One region of the Mesorhizobium sp. WSM4815 genome, then DNA from elsewhere that is predicted to be linked to it. Evidence: predicted binding sites of a transcription regulator. Region 1 holds the regulator's gene; each other region holds the start of a gene.

What was found. Region 1 encodes LexA, which represses DNA repair genes until DNA is damaged. Its sites were predicted from a motif close to TGTTCNNNNTGTGTTCNG; they were not measured.
Region 2: the regulator LexA is predicted to act here: its motif matches at 2,129-2,146, upstream of AC0L2B_RS15045 (ImuA family protein).
Region 3: the regulator LexA is predicted to act here: its motif matches at 2,501-2,518, upstream of AC0L2B_RS24475 (helicase-related protein).

What each region holds. Positions count from the first base shown of each region.
Region 1 is NZ_JBVVQS010000097.1:108,283-112,453, forward strand. It holds gene AC0L2B_RS20185 (molybdopterin molybdotransferase MoeA) at 1-1,193, shown strand, start outside; gene lexA (transcriptional repressor LexA) at 1,298-2,050, shown strand; gene AC0L2B_RS20195 (ComEC/Rec2 family competence protein) at 2,044-4,171, opposite strand, start outside.
Region 2 is NZ_JBVVQS010000092.1:182,352-186,522, forward strand. It holds gene AC0L2B_RS15040 (DUF6504 family protein) at 1-1,105, opposite strand, end outside; gene AC0L2B_RS15045 (ImuA family protein) at 1,047-2,105, opposite strand; gene AC0L2B_RS15050 (metallopeptidase family protein) at 2,279-2,701, shown strand; gene AC0L2B_RS15055 (DUF1737 domain-containing protein) at 2,928-3,134, opposite strand; gene AC0L2B_RS15060 (HpcH/HpaI aldolase/citrate lyase family protein) at 3,161-4,039, opposite strand.
Region 3 is NZ_JBVVQS010000099.1:251,241-255,411, reverse strand. It holds gene AC0L2B_RS24475 (helicase-related protein) at 1-2,325, opposite strand, end outside; gene AC0L2B_RS24470 (TetR/AcrR family transcriptional regulator) at 3,017-3,601, opposite strand; gene AC0L2B_RS24465 (FAD-dependent oxidoreductase) at 3,679-4,171, shown strand, end outside.

The DNA of each region.
Region 1 (4,171 bases):
CGGTCGCCGAGGCGCTCGAGCACCTGCTTGCGGATGCTGCGCCCTTGCAGGCTGAAAGCGTCGCCCTGATGGACGCCGCCGACCGCGTGCTGGCGGGGCCGCTCATGGCGCTCCGCACCCAGCCGCCATTCAACGCGTCAGCCATGGACGGCTATGCCGTGCGGGCCGACGATGTCGCGTCCGTGCCCGCGAGACTTTCGGTGATCGGCATGGCGCCGGCCGGACGCGGCTTTGCCGGAACAGTCGGCCCGGCGCAGGCCGTGCGCATCTTCACCGGCGCGCCGCTTCCCGCCGGTGCCGACACCATCGTCATCCAGGAGAATGTCCGCGACCTCGGCGGCGGCATGGTCGAAGTGACCGCGCCGACGGTTGAAGGCCGCAACATCCGCCGCCTCGGGCTCGATTTCTCGCAGGGCGACATGCTGCTGGAGAAAGGCCGCCTGCTTGATCCGGCGGCATTGTCGCTGGCGGCGTCGGCCAACCACCAGCAGGTCCGCGTGGTGAAACGGCCGCTGGTCGCCATCATCGCCACCGGCGACGAATTGCTGCCGCCGGGCAGCGACCTTGGCCCCGACCAGATCATCTCCTCCAATGCCTATGGCGTCGCCGCCGCGGCCCGCTCGGTCGGCGCCAGCGCACTCGATCTCGGCATCGCCCCCGACCGCAAGGAGGCGATCGCCGCGCTGGTGACAAAAGCCGTCGACGCAGGCGCGGACGTCATCGTCACGCTGGGCGGCGCCTCGGTCGGGGACCATGACCTCGTCCATGACGTGCTGACCGGCGAAGGCATGGCGCTCGATTTCTGGAAAATCGCCATGCGGCCCGGCAAGCCACTGATGTTCGGGCGGCTGGGCGCCATCCGCTGCATCGGCCTGCCCGGCAATCCGGTGGCCAGTCTGGTCTGCACGCAGCTCTTTCTGAAGCCGCTGCTGGCGCGGCTCGGCGGCCGCGCCTTCCGCCAGGACATGCGTCAGGCGCGGCTCGGCGCCGCCATGCCGGCCAACGATCTCAGGCAGGACTATGTACGCGCGGTGGTGAAGGAAGAAGCTGGCACGCTTGAGGCAACGCCGTTCAGTATTCAGGATTCCTCGATGCTCAGAATGCTGGCCGACGCCAACGGACTGGTCGTGCGCGAGCCATTCGCTCCCGCAGCCGCAGCGGGCGCCGCCTGCAGCGTGCTGATGCTACGCTGAACAAAACGTCAACACATTCATTAAACTTTAAATGGTTGCGGAACACAACTGGAACAGATAGTGTTTGTTCTGGGTTTGTTTTTCTGATTCTGTTGGGGGTCGCGATGCTGACACGCAAACAACATGAACTGCTGATGTTCATTCACGAACGGCTGAAGGAAAGCGGCATTCCGCCCTCGTTCGACGAGATGAAGGAAGCGCTCGACCTCGCCTCCAAATCAGGGATCCACCGGCTGATCACGGCGCTGGAGGAACGCGGTTTCATTCGCCGCCTGCCCAACCGCGCCCGCGCGCTCGAGGTGCTGCGCCTGCCCGATTCGATCGCGCCGGGCCTCAATGCGGCGCGCAAATTCTCGCCGAGCGTCATTCAAGGCAGCCTTGGCCAGGGCGGGCTTGGACAGGGCGGCCTCGGACGGCAGATCAAGCCGGCGCCTTCGCGCATGCGTGCTGCCGGCAATGACGACGACGTCGTTGCCACCGTCTCCATACCGGTGATGGGCCGCATCGCTGCCGGTGTGCCGATCGACGCCATCCAGCACCAGACGCATTCGATCTCGGTGCCACCGGACATGATCACCGGCGGCACGCACTACGCGCTGGAGGTCAAGGGTGATTCGATGATCGAGGCCGGCATCTTCGACGGCGACACGGTCATCATCCGCAACGCCGATACGGCCCAGCCTGGCGAGATCATTGTCGCGCTGGTCGACGAGGAGGAAGCGACGCTGAAACGATTCCGCCGCAAAGGTGCCTCGATCGCACTGGAAGCCGCCAATCCGGCCTACGAGACGCGCATCTTCGGGCCGGACCGGGTCAAGGTGCAGGGTAAGCTCGTCGGACTGATCCGGCGTTACTGAGCGGCAGGCTTCTTGGGTTTCTCGGCTTTTCGGTAAGGCGGCAGGCCCCTCGCCTCGCGCGAAAATCGCCGCTGCTCATGCCAGGGCCTGTATGGCTGTCTGACGGCAAAACGGATTTCTGCGCGCGTCGTCGCCGATAGCGGATCGAAGAAGACGGCGGCACTGCCCATGCGGGCGAGCTGCCGTTTGGTGACGACGAGAACCAGCGGATTGCGGCAGGGTTTGTAATAGGCTGTGGCATCGTCGATGACGATCAAATCCGCAAAGGCACAGGCCGGCCGCGCGGTTTTGCGGTTGTCGGCGAGCGCGATGAGCGCGCCGGACGGATGCCGGGCCAGGCACAGGCCGGCAGTGCAGGTGAAAGGCGCTCCCGGCGGCAGGTCGGCCGGGTCGGCGATGTCGAACTGCACATCTCCTTTTTCGAATGTCTCCGGCTCGACGATCGTCGTTGAAACCAGCGCATGTTTCCAGTTGTCGGTGGTGAATTCGTTCGAACGCACCCGGTTGACGGCAAGTTCGCCGCCGCCGATCGGCAGCGCCACCAGATGCGCATCCTCCGAAATCAGCACGTCGGGGGTGCGCGTCTCGGAAATCGTCAGCAGGCCGGCGAGCGCAAAGGGAAGTGCCGCAAGCCGCAGCCATGTCGTCGCCATCGTGGCGATGACCAGGGCGACCGTCACCAGCAGGACCGATTGCAACGAGATCAGGCCGACTGCATCGACCGGCGAACGCTCCGAAATCCATCCCGAAATTGCGATCATCGCCGTCAGGCCCTTGCCCATCATGTAGAGGAAAGGGCCGTCGAGGCCGAAAGGCATTGCCAAGGCGCTCAGGACGGCCAGGAACATGACGATCGTGACGATCGGCATGACGGCCAGATTGGCGAACAGGCTGAGCGGCGAGACGCGCTGAAAGTGCCAGATGGCGAAGAGCGCGGTGGCGCTGCCGGCAATGATGGAGGTCATTGCGATGGTGCCTGCCCCAGCGACGAGTTTGCGCGTGACGAAAGCGACCGGTGACCGTCGCTGTCGCGGCGCCTTGGCCTTGTCGGCACGGTAGTCGGACCAACCGGCATAGGCGCCCACGAGAGCCGCAGTCGCGGCGAAGGACATCTGGAAGCTTGCGCCGACCACCTCATGCGGCGACACGACGATGACGGCGATGGCCGAAATCGCCAGGTTGCGCATGGTGAGTGCCGCCCGGTCGAACAGCACGGCGACAAGCATTACCGCCAGCATGATGAAGCTGCGTTCAGCCGCGACCACGATACCGGAAAAGATCAGATAGGCAGCGATGGAGACGAGTGCGGCAGCAGCCGCATATTTCTTGACCGGCCGGCGCGACGAAAAGTCGGGAAACAGCGCAAAGGCGCCGCGCAGCAATCCCATGACGGTGCCGGCGACAAGCGCCATGTGCAGGCCGGAAATGGAGATGATGTGGTAGATGCCGGTGCGCCGCATCGATTCGTTTATCTCTTCGGGGATGCCGGCACGCACGCCGACGATCAGCGCAGCGGCAATCTCCCCCTCGGCACCACCGATGCTGTCCCTGATATGGTCGGCGATGGTTTCGCGCGCCTTCTCGATCGACGAAGAAAGGCGTGCGGTTAACGGTGCATCTTCGGAGACGACGATCTTTGGACTGCCGAGGAAAAAGCCACTGGCACCGATACCGGCGAAATAGCTGTCGAAGGAAAAGTCAAAGCTGTCCGGTCTGACCGGGCCAGTCGGAGGCAAAAGCCTCACATAGCCGGTTGCCACCGAGCCTGCGGTCATCTCAGCGGGAATCTTGCGTGCCGACACCCTGACACGTTCGGGTGCATAACGCAGTGTCGGCCGGGCGGTCGACATCACGTCGATGGTCAGCCTAATCCGGCCGTTCGCCATCTGGTCGAGCCTGACGACACGGCCGGTCAGCCGGGTCTGGATTTCCGAACCGAGCATCTTCGTTCCGGCGCGCCAGGTTTCAACCTTGGCGGCGAGCACACCAAGCGCGCACAGCAACGCTGCCATGAAGCACAGATGCGTTTTGCGGCGTGAGCGCGTGACGGCCGCACACAATGCCGTGAGGACCACGACGGCGATGGGCTGGGCAAAGTCCGGTTCGACGGCAAGCGAAAAA
Region 2 (4,171 bases), on a different contig from region 1:
CCTCCGCATAGGGATGCGTGGCGACGGCGCGCTCGGGCAGATGACTCTCGACGGCAACCGGTTTCAAAACCGCGCTGTCGCCGAGCCGGGCGCGGATGCGGTCGGCGAAAAGGGCGATGTCGGCGCCGTCATCGCGCGTCTCGCCGGTCAGATCCGCCTGCTGCATGTCGAAGGCCGCGGCCGACAGCACCGAGAGGCGCACGAGATCGAAGCCATAGCCGGCATCGATATCCTGTTCGAGCGCGGCAAGCCTCTCGTGGAACAATTTCTGGATCAGCAACGGCTCGCGCAACGGCCGCGAGGTGCCGACGGCGATGCGGCTGACGGCGCCGTCGACGCGGAAAAGCAGCAGCGCCAGCCTTCTTGCGCCCTCGCCGCGGCGCTCGAGGTCCGCCTTCAATGTCGTCGCCAGCATTTTCACCAGCCGCTCTATTTCGTCGGTCAGCATGATCGGTTCGGCGAGATGGCGTTCGACCGAAAGCGGCGCCACCGGCAGGCGCGGCGACACCGCCTCGTCGAGGCGGCCGAGCGCCTGGTCGAGACGCAAAAGCAGCGATCTGCCGAAGCGGCGGGCGAGCGGCGCGCGCGGTGCTGCCATGACGGCGCCTGCCGTGCGCAGGCCGACGCTTTCCAGGCTGGCGCGGATGTCAGGCTCGATGCGCAGCGCCGCCAGCGGCAAGGGTGCGAGAAGCGCTTCCTCCTCGCCACCGGGGACGATGCGGTCACCAGAAAACCGCGCTGCCGCCCAGGCTGCACCTGGTGTGGCGGCAAGGCCGGCGCGGACATCGAAACCCTGATGGAAAAAGCGCGACAGGATGTCGTCCAGCATCGCCCGTTCGCCGCCGAAAAGATGGGTGCAGCCGGTGACGTCGAGGAACAGGCCATCGGCTGCGTCGATCGCCACCAGCGGGGTGTAGCGGTCGCACCAGTCGGCGAGGCTTTCGAGCAGGCGGCGGTCGGCCTCGGGATCGGCTTCCACGACGTCGATCGACGGATGCATGGCGCGCGCGTCGGCTATGCCCATGCCGCGCTTCAGATGAAGCGCCTCAGCCCGCTCGTCGAGGGCGGCGATGCGCTGCGCGTTCGCCTGGCGATGGCTGATCACCAGCGGCAGGTGATCCGACGGCCGCGAACGCCAGGACCGCCCCAGACGCTGGCGCAGGATCCTTTCCGCGGCGAGATGCGGAAACCACAGGGACAGGATTCGCTGCCCGTTCTTGCCGTCTTTCCCCGGCCCTTCTTTCCTCGAAACTGCGTTCATCGGGGTTCCACTCCAGTGTGAATTGTCCTGGCAAGGCGGTGCGGCTCTTGCCGATGCTGACGGTGAAGGCGGGACGGCCGATCGAGCCGGCGAGCGGCCCGGCGATCGTCTGGCGTGGTGCCGACGGCGCCGCCGACAGGACAAAGCGGACGGGTGCCGCCGTCGGCTCGGGTTCGCCGGCCTGGCGCAGCAGGAACACCGGCCGGCCGGCGCTCTGTGCCCGGGAGTGCAGCCGCCGCGTCGCGGTAAGGTCCAGCCGCTGCGGACTGCCGCGGATTTCGAGGATGACGGCGGCGAGCGCCGTCATCCGGGCGGCCTCCTCGGCGGTCCACAGCGCGTCGACGAGCCTTGGCGCCTCGGAAAACAGCAATTGCTCCGGCTCGATGCCGAAAAGGCGATGAAGTCCTGTGGCATAGGGGAAGCCGGCCTCGCGGAAGATTTCCGCGGTGCCGATCCACAGGACCGGCAGTCGCGGCCCCTGTTTGAGGATCAGGCTGACGAGCGACAGGGCGAAGCCGGCGACGGCCCCGGCATCGCGGGTCGCGGCGCCATGGATCTCGCTCAGCGCCGCCTTCGGCAGGCCGCCGCCGAGCGCAGTATCGAGACCTTCGGCGCCGGTGCGCAGAAACGCATCGGGCGGCGCCACGGCGAGGCCGCGGCGGACAATTGTCAGATTTTTGGGCGGGATATTTTTGGGCGTGACATCAGCTGTTGGATCCTGGGGCGCATCAACGGGGGCTGCGCCGGCCGGCGCCTGCAGGCGCTCGGGCAGCGTTCCCTCGATCTTCGCGATCTGGCGGCGCAGGGCAAAAACAGTCTCCCGCGCCACGGCGCTTGTCGCCATGACGGTCAGCTTCCACTCACAATTGTTCCTGTTATGTTCTAATAGATTCCAGAGGGCGGCCGAAGAGTCAAGCGGAGTCATGGGGAATTTATTCCTGTCAGCGAAAGGCGGCAACCCGGCCAATTGCCGAGTCCGGCGCGAAAGCCTATATGCCGGGATCAGAAGGACAAAGCATGGCCCGCATCTACAAAACCCGTACCTGGCACGACGAGCTTTCGCCGTCGATGGAGGAAATGGAGTTCCTGGCGCTAGAAGCTTACGCCCATCTGCCGGAGGAGTTTCGCAAGCTGACCGGCGAGATCGTCATCCAGATCGCCGAATTCCCGACAGACGAAATCATGGACGACCTGTCGCTGGAAACGCCTTTCGACCTGCTCGGCCTGTTCGAGGGGCGCGGCATCGCCGAGCGCTGGAATCCGCAGACCGGCGAGGGGCCGAACCGCGTCACGCTCTACCGCCGCGCCATCCTCGACTACTGGGCCGAGAACGAGGAGACGCTGGGCGATATCGTCACCCATGTGCTGATCCACGAGATCGGCCACCATTTCGGCCTGTCGGACGATGATATGGAACGGATCGAAGAGGCAGCCGAGTAAACGGATCGACGTCTCATTCCTTCGCGGCCCCCCTCTGTCCTGCCGGACATCTCCCCCTCAAGGGGGGAGATTGGCAGCTTTGGCCCGCACCGCACACCCTGCAACTCTGAAGTTTGGCGAAAGCCGATGCGACATCCGATCTCCCCCCTTGAGGGGGAGATGTCCGGCAGGACAGAGGGGGGTGCTGGCCCGCCGATATCTGGAAGTGTTTATGCTCGATGCGATGTCACCAATCGCTGAGCTTGGTGCCAGGGCCGTATTCCTGGCCCTCGACATCCTTCACCACGGCCTGGCCGCAGCGCATGACCTTGGTCTGCTTGTCGTAGGAATAGGTTGGCGAGCCGAACAGGTGCCAGCCCTTGTTTAGCGCCGCCGTCACCTTGTGGCAGAAGCTGGAATCGTCCGGGCCGGACAGAAAGCGGTAGAGTTTCATTTTTCATTCCTGTGATAAGTTGCCAATCATGCCCCGCTGGCGGCCGCCTTCGCCAGCAGTTTCTCGGCCTGCGCCAGATGCAGCCGCTCGAGCATTTTTCCGTTCAGCGCAATGACTTGCCTGCCGGCATTTTCGGCAAGCGCGAAGGCCTCCTTGACCGCACGCGCCTCGGCCACGGCTTCGGCAGATGGTGCAAAGGCGCGGTTTGCGGCATCGATCTGGGCCGGGTGGATCAGCGATTTGCCGTCGAACCCCATGGCGGCTGCTTCCGTGCATTCGCGCCCAAAAGCGTCCAGATCACGAAAATCGTTAAAGACACCGTCAAGCAGGTCGAGGCCACCGGCGCGTGCTGCGAGCACCATCTGCATCAGCCATGGCGTGAGATAGCGCCGGTCGGGCGTAGCGAGAATGCCGGTGTCCTTGACCAGGTCGTTCGTTCCGGCAACGAAACAGACCAGCCGCGAGGCCGGATCGCGGCCAAGCTCGGCAATCGGGCCGATGTTGAGCAGCGCCTTGGGCGTCTCGATCATCGCCCACAGCTTCACCGCGTCGGGTGAAAAATTGTCGTCGAGGACGTCGCCGGCTTCCAGGACGTCGCGCGGCGTGTCGACCTTGGGCAGCAGGATGGCGTCGGGCTCGCAGCTTGCCGCCGCCAGCAAGTCCTTGGCGCCCCATTCGCTGGAGAGCGGGTTGATGCGCACGATCATCTCGCAGCGTAGGCCGGGGCGGTTGGCGAAGATGCCGGCCAGTTTTTCGCGCGCAAAAACCTTGTCGGCCGAGGCGACGGCATCTTCGAGATCGATGATGACGGCATCGCAGGCCAGCGACGAGATCTTGGCCAGCGCCTTGTCGTTCGAGGCCGGGACGTAAAGCACCGAGCGGCGCGGGCGGCAGGTTTCGGTCATGCCTGATCTATGCCGCCTGGAGGCGATCGAAGCAAGCATCGCTTCGGGCAGTCATAGCTTGCATTGGATGCAAGCCAATCATCGAAGTTGGCGCCGCCCCTCATCGCCCTGCCGGGCACTTCTCCCCGTATA
Region 3 (4,171 bases), on a different contig from region 1:
GCCGAGGCCCGGCTTCCAGTTGGTTGCTGGCCGGATCAGGTCGGCCAGCCGTTCGAGGATGTCGACGCGCACCGCGCGACGGCCGAGATTGCGGTAGCCGGCCAGCTTGTAGAAGGTCTTGTCGAAGGTGGGATCGATGACCACCGAGGTGCGGCCGGAGGCCAGCGCGTGAACCACGTCGCCAAAGCCAGGCTTGTCCTTGCCGTCGTTCTGCAGCGCCCACAACAGCGTCACCAGTCCGGCCGGAGCCGGCTTGATCAGCGCCGGCACGAAGACGTGGTAGGCGCCGAAGCGCACGCCGAGCCGGCGCAGGGCGGCGCGGCCCTCCTGGTCGAGCGACTTCATCTCCTCGGCGATGTCGCGGCGGTTGATGAGGCCGAAATTCTCGACGAGCTGGAAGGCGATGCCGCGGCCGATGCCGGTGATCTGCTCGGCGTTCTTGAGGTCGACCAGCGGCTTCAGCAGCGACTCGATCTGGAAATTGACGAAGCGCTCGGCGCGCGCCGCGACCTTGTCGCGGGCGGGACCGGTGAGCTGCTCGTCGGCCAGCAGCACCAGGCGCGGCTTCAACGGCTCGTCGCCTGCGACCAGCGTGCCGATCGGCGCGCCGATCCAGCGCAGCGTGCCATCGGAGCCGAGCGCGATGTCGCCATTGGCCGAGGCGCCGAAGCGTTCGGCCCGCGCCTCGAATTCGGCTGCAAGCGCCTTCTGGGCTGCTGTGCGCACCGCCTTGGCGTCCTCGCCGCCGGCGCTTTGGTCCGCGGTGAAGCGGAACCCCTGCAACTCGCCGACATGATGGCCTTCGACGAGGACGGTTCCGGTTGGACTGATTTCGGCTTCAGGCATGGTATTTTCTCTAAGGCGCCGCATGAGGACGGAAGTCCTGCGGTCTACGAAGCGTTTCGTCAACCGCTCATGCAGCGCATCCGACAATCTGTCTTCGATTTCGCGCGTCTTTTCCTGCCAGTGTGCCTGATCGGCCAGCCAGCCGGGCCGGTTGGAAACGAAAGTCCAGGTGCGGATCTGGGCGATCCGGTGCGACAGCGTGTCGATGTCGCCCTCGGTGGTGTCGGCGCGGCGCACCTGCTCGGCCATGTAATTCTCATCGACATGGCCATGCCTGGCAAGGTCCATGTAGATCGAGGCGATCAGGTCGGCATGCTGAGCCGGGGCGATTTTCCTGTAATCGGGAAGGGCGCAGGCCTCCCACAACAGCGCCACGCGCCTGGCGTCGGTGGCAAGCGCCCGGATGTCCTCGTCGCGGGACAGATGTTCGAGCGCCTGCGCATCGACCGCCGGCAGCGCGCGCGTCAGGCCTTCAACCGGCGCGTTGGTCTCGATCGAGCGCTTCAGCGCGTCGAGGTTGGCGAAATCGAAACGCGCGGTGCGCCATTGCAGCACCTTCACCGGGTCGAAATCATGCGCTTCGATCTTCTTGACCAGTTCCTCGTCCAGTGGATCGACCTGGCCGGTGACGCCAAAAGTTCCGTCGCGCAAGTGGCGGCCGGCGCGGCCGGCGATCTGGCCGAGCTCGGCCGCCGTCAGGTTGCGATACTGGTAGCCGTCGAATTTGCGGTTCTGGGCGAAGGCGACGTGATCGAGATCGAGGTTGAGGCCCATGCCGATCGCATCGGTGGCAATCAGATAATCGACATCACCCGACTGGAACAGCTCCACCTGCGCGTTGCGGGTGCGCGGCGATAGCGCGCCGAGCACGACTGCCGCACCGCCCTGCTGGCGGCGGATCAGTTCGGCGATGGCATAGACCTCGTCGGCGGAGAAGGCGACGATCGCCGTACGTCGCGGCAGGCGGGTCAGCTTCTTGGAGCCGGCATAGGCGAGATGCGACAGCCGTGGCCGCGTCACCACCGACACCCCCTTCAGCAGACGCTGGAGGATGCCGTGCATGGTCGCTGCGCCGAGCAGCAGCGTCTCCTGGCGGCCGCGCAGATGCAGGATGCGGTCGGTGAAGATGTGGCCGCGCTCGAGGTCGCCGGCCAGTTGGACCTCGTCGACGGCAACGAAGGCGGCGTCGGTCTCGCGCGGCATGGCTTCCACGGTGCAGACCGAATATCTGGCGCCGTCGGGCTGGATCTTCTCCTCACCGGTGATGAGGGCCACCTTGTGAGCGCCGACTTTTTCGCAGACGCGCGAGTAGACCTCGCGGGCGAGCAGCCTGAGCGGCAGGCCGATAATGCCGCTTTCATGCGCCACCATGCGCTCGATGGCGAGATGGGTCTTGCCGGTGTTGGTTGGTCCGAGCACAGCGGTCACGTCGCGGCCTGACAGGATCAGTGGCTCAGTGTGTTTCGGCTGGATGTTCATCGACCTGGAAATTAAGGCTCTCTGCCTCGCGTTGTCGGGAGCACGCCCCGTGGTGGCGCGGGTGACAGCCGACACATAGGGATTTTGGGCGTGAAGCGAAAGCAGAATATTCCGACGGCAGCTCGAAGCCTTCCGTCGGCGTCGACATGCCGTTCCGCCGTTCCGATTTAACAGTTGGAACGAGTCTGGAACGAATCGGCTACGAATCGCTGACTCGCGCAGATTCAGGGTTTGTTCACGGCTACATCTGGATTTCTCGCCTGCGAGTCTCACCACATGCTGAATCGCCGAACTGGCCCGTTTCATGCAGGGCTGACGTCGCCGTTAACCTTTGCCGCTGAACGATCGACGCAGGTCGGCCGGCGTCATCCAACATTTTGAAATAATTAGTCTTTCCTAACGCGCCTTAACCATTTGGGGATGTTTTTCAGCCTTTGTCGGTTAACACCGCGCTCAAAGCCGGAACGAAACGGCGACGAATCGGCGCCGGAGCATGTTTCCCGGTTTGTTCACCCCCATATGTAGTATCGTGAACAGGTATTCCACCTGTTATCCACAGGCGGGGAACAGGGTTTTGCACAGGCCGCACGGCCGCGGTTAACCCTTTGCGTGCCGCTTCGGCACAAATCGGCGTCACGCCCGTCGGTCGGCGCAGTCGCTGCACGAGGACCAGACTGCCAGCCCGGCTTGTTCAAGGCGCATCCTCTCCCACGGCATAGCGCTGCAAAGTAGGGCCGACGTTCTGGATAATTTCGTCGCGCGACAGGGCGACGACGGGCGGAAGCCGCAGCAGGTATCGGCACATCGCCAGACCCAGCAACTGGCTCGAAACGAGCCCGGCCCGTCGACCCGCATCGGCGGGGTCAGCGACCGCCGCAATCACCGGCCTGACCTGGTTGCCAAATACGTCGCGCAATTTTTCCGCGGCGAATTCGTTCGACGTCGCCGAACGCAGCAGAATTGCCATGCCAGGGCCGCTTGCCGGGCCCTCCCAGACTTCAAGAAAACGCCTGATCAGCGTTTCGCCGATGGCATTTCGGTCGATCACCCGCAGTGCCGGCAATTGCAGGTCGACGACCGCCGCCCTGGCGAACAGCTCATCCTTGCTGCGGAAATAGCGGATCACCATGGCCGGATCGATCGAGGCATGCGCCGCGACGTCCCGGATCGAGGCGCCCTCATAGCCGTGCTCGGCGAACAGGAGCTTCGCGGCCTCCAGGATTTTGGCGCGCGTGCGGTCCGACTTGCCGGGTTTTTTCGGCTGATTCTCGGTCATGAAATACTTATGCCAACAGCCGTTGACAAATGCAATGGCTTCGCCTAGAAAGTCAACGATCGTTGATGGAGAGAGAGATGTTGCCCGAAACCACGGAAGTCCTGATCGTTGGCGCCGGCCCGACCGGCATGGCGCTGTCCATCGTGCTGCACCAGGCCGGTGTCGATCATGTCCTGATCGAGCGGCTGGCGCAGGGCCTCCAGACCTCGCGGGCGGGCGTCATCCATGCGCAGACGCTGGAAACGCTGGAGCCTCTCGGCGTCACGCAGCGGCTGAGCGAACTTGCCCTAAAACTGCAGAATTTTGCCATCCGCGACCGCAACCGGGCGCTGCTCAATCTCGATTTCAGCAAGCTTCCTTCGAGGCATCCCTATCTGATGATGCTGCCTCAGAACCTGACCGAGCAGGTGTTCGCCGAACGGATCGCAGCCCTGGGCGGCGTGGTTCACCGCGTGGTCGAGGCCAAGGCGGTCGTTCAGGATGCTGACGGCGCACACGTGACGGTGGTCGAGAACGGCCGCGAGAAACTGATATCGGCACGCTACGTCATTGGTGCCGACGGCATGCACA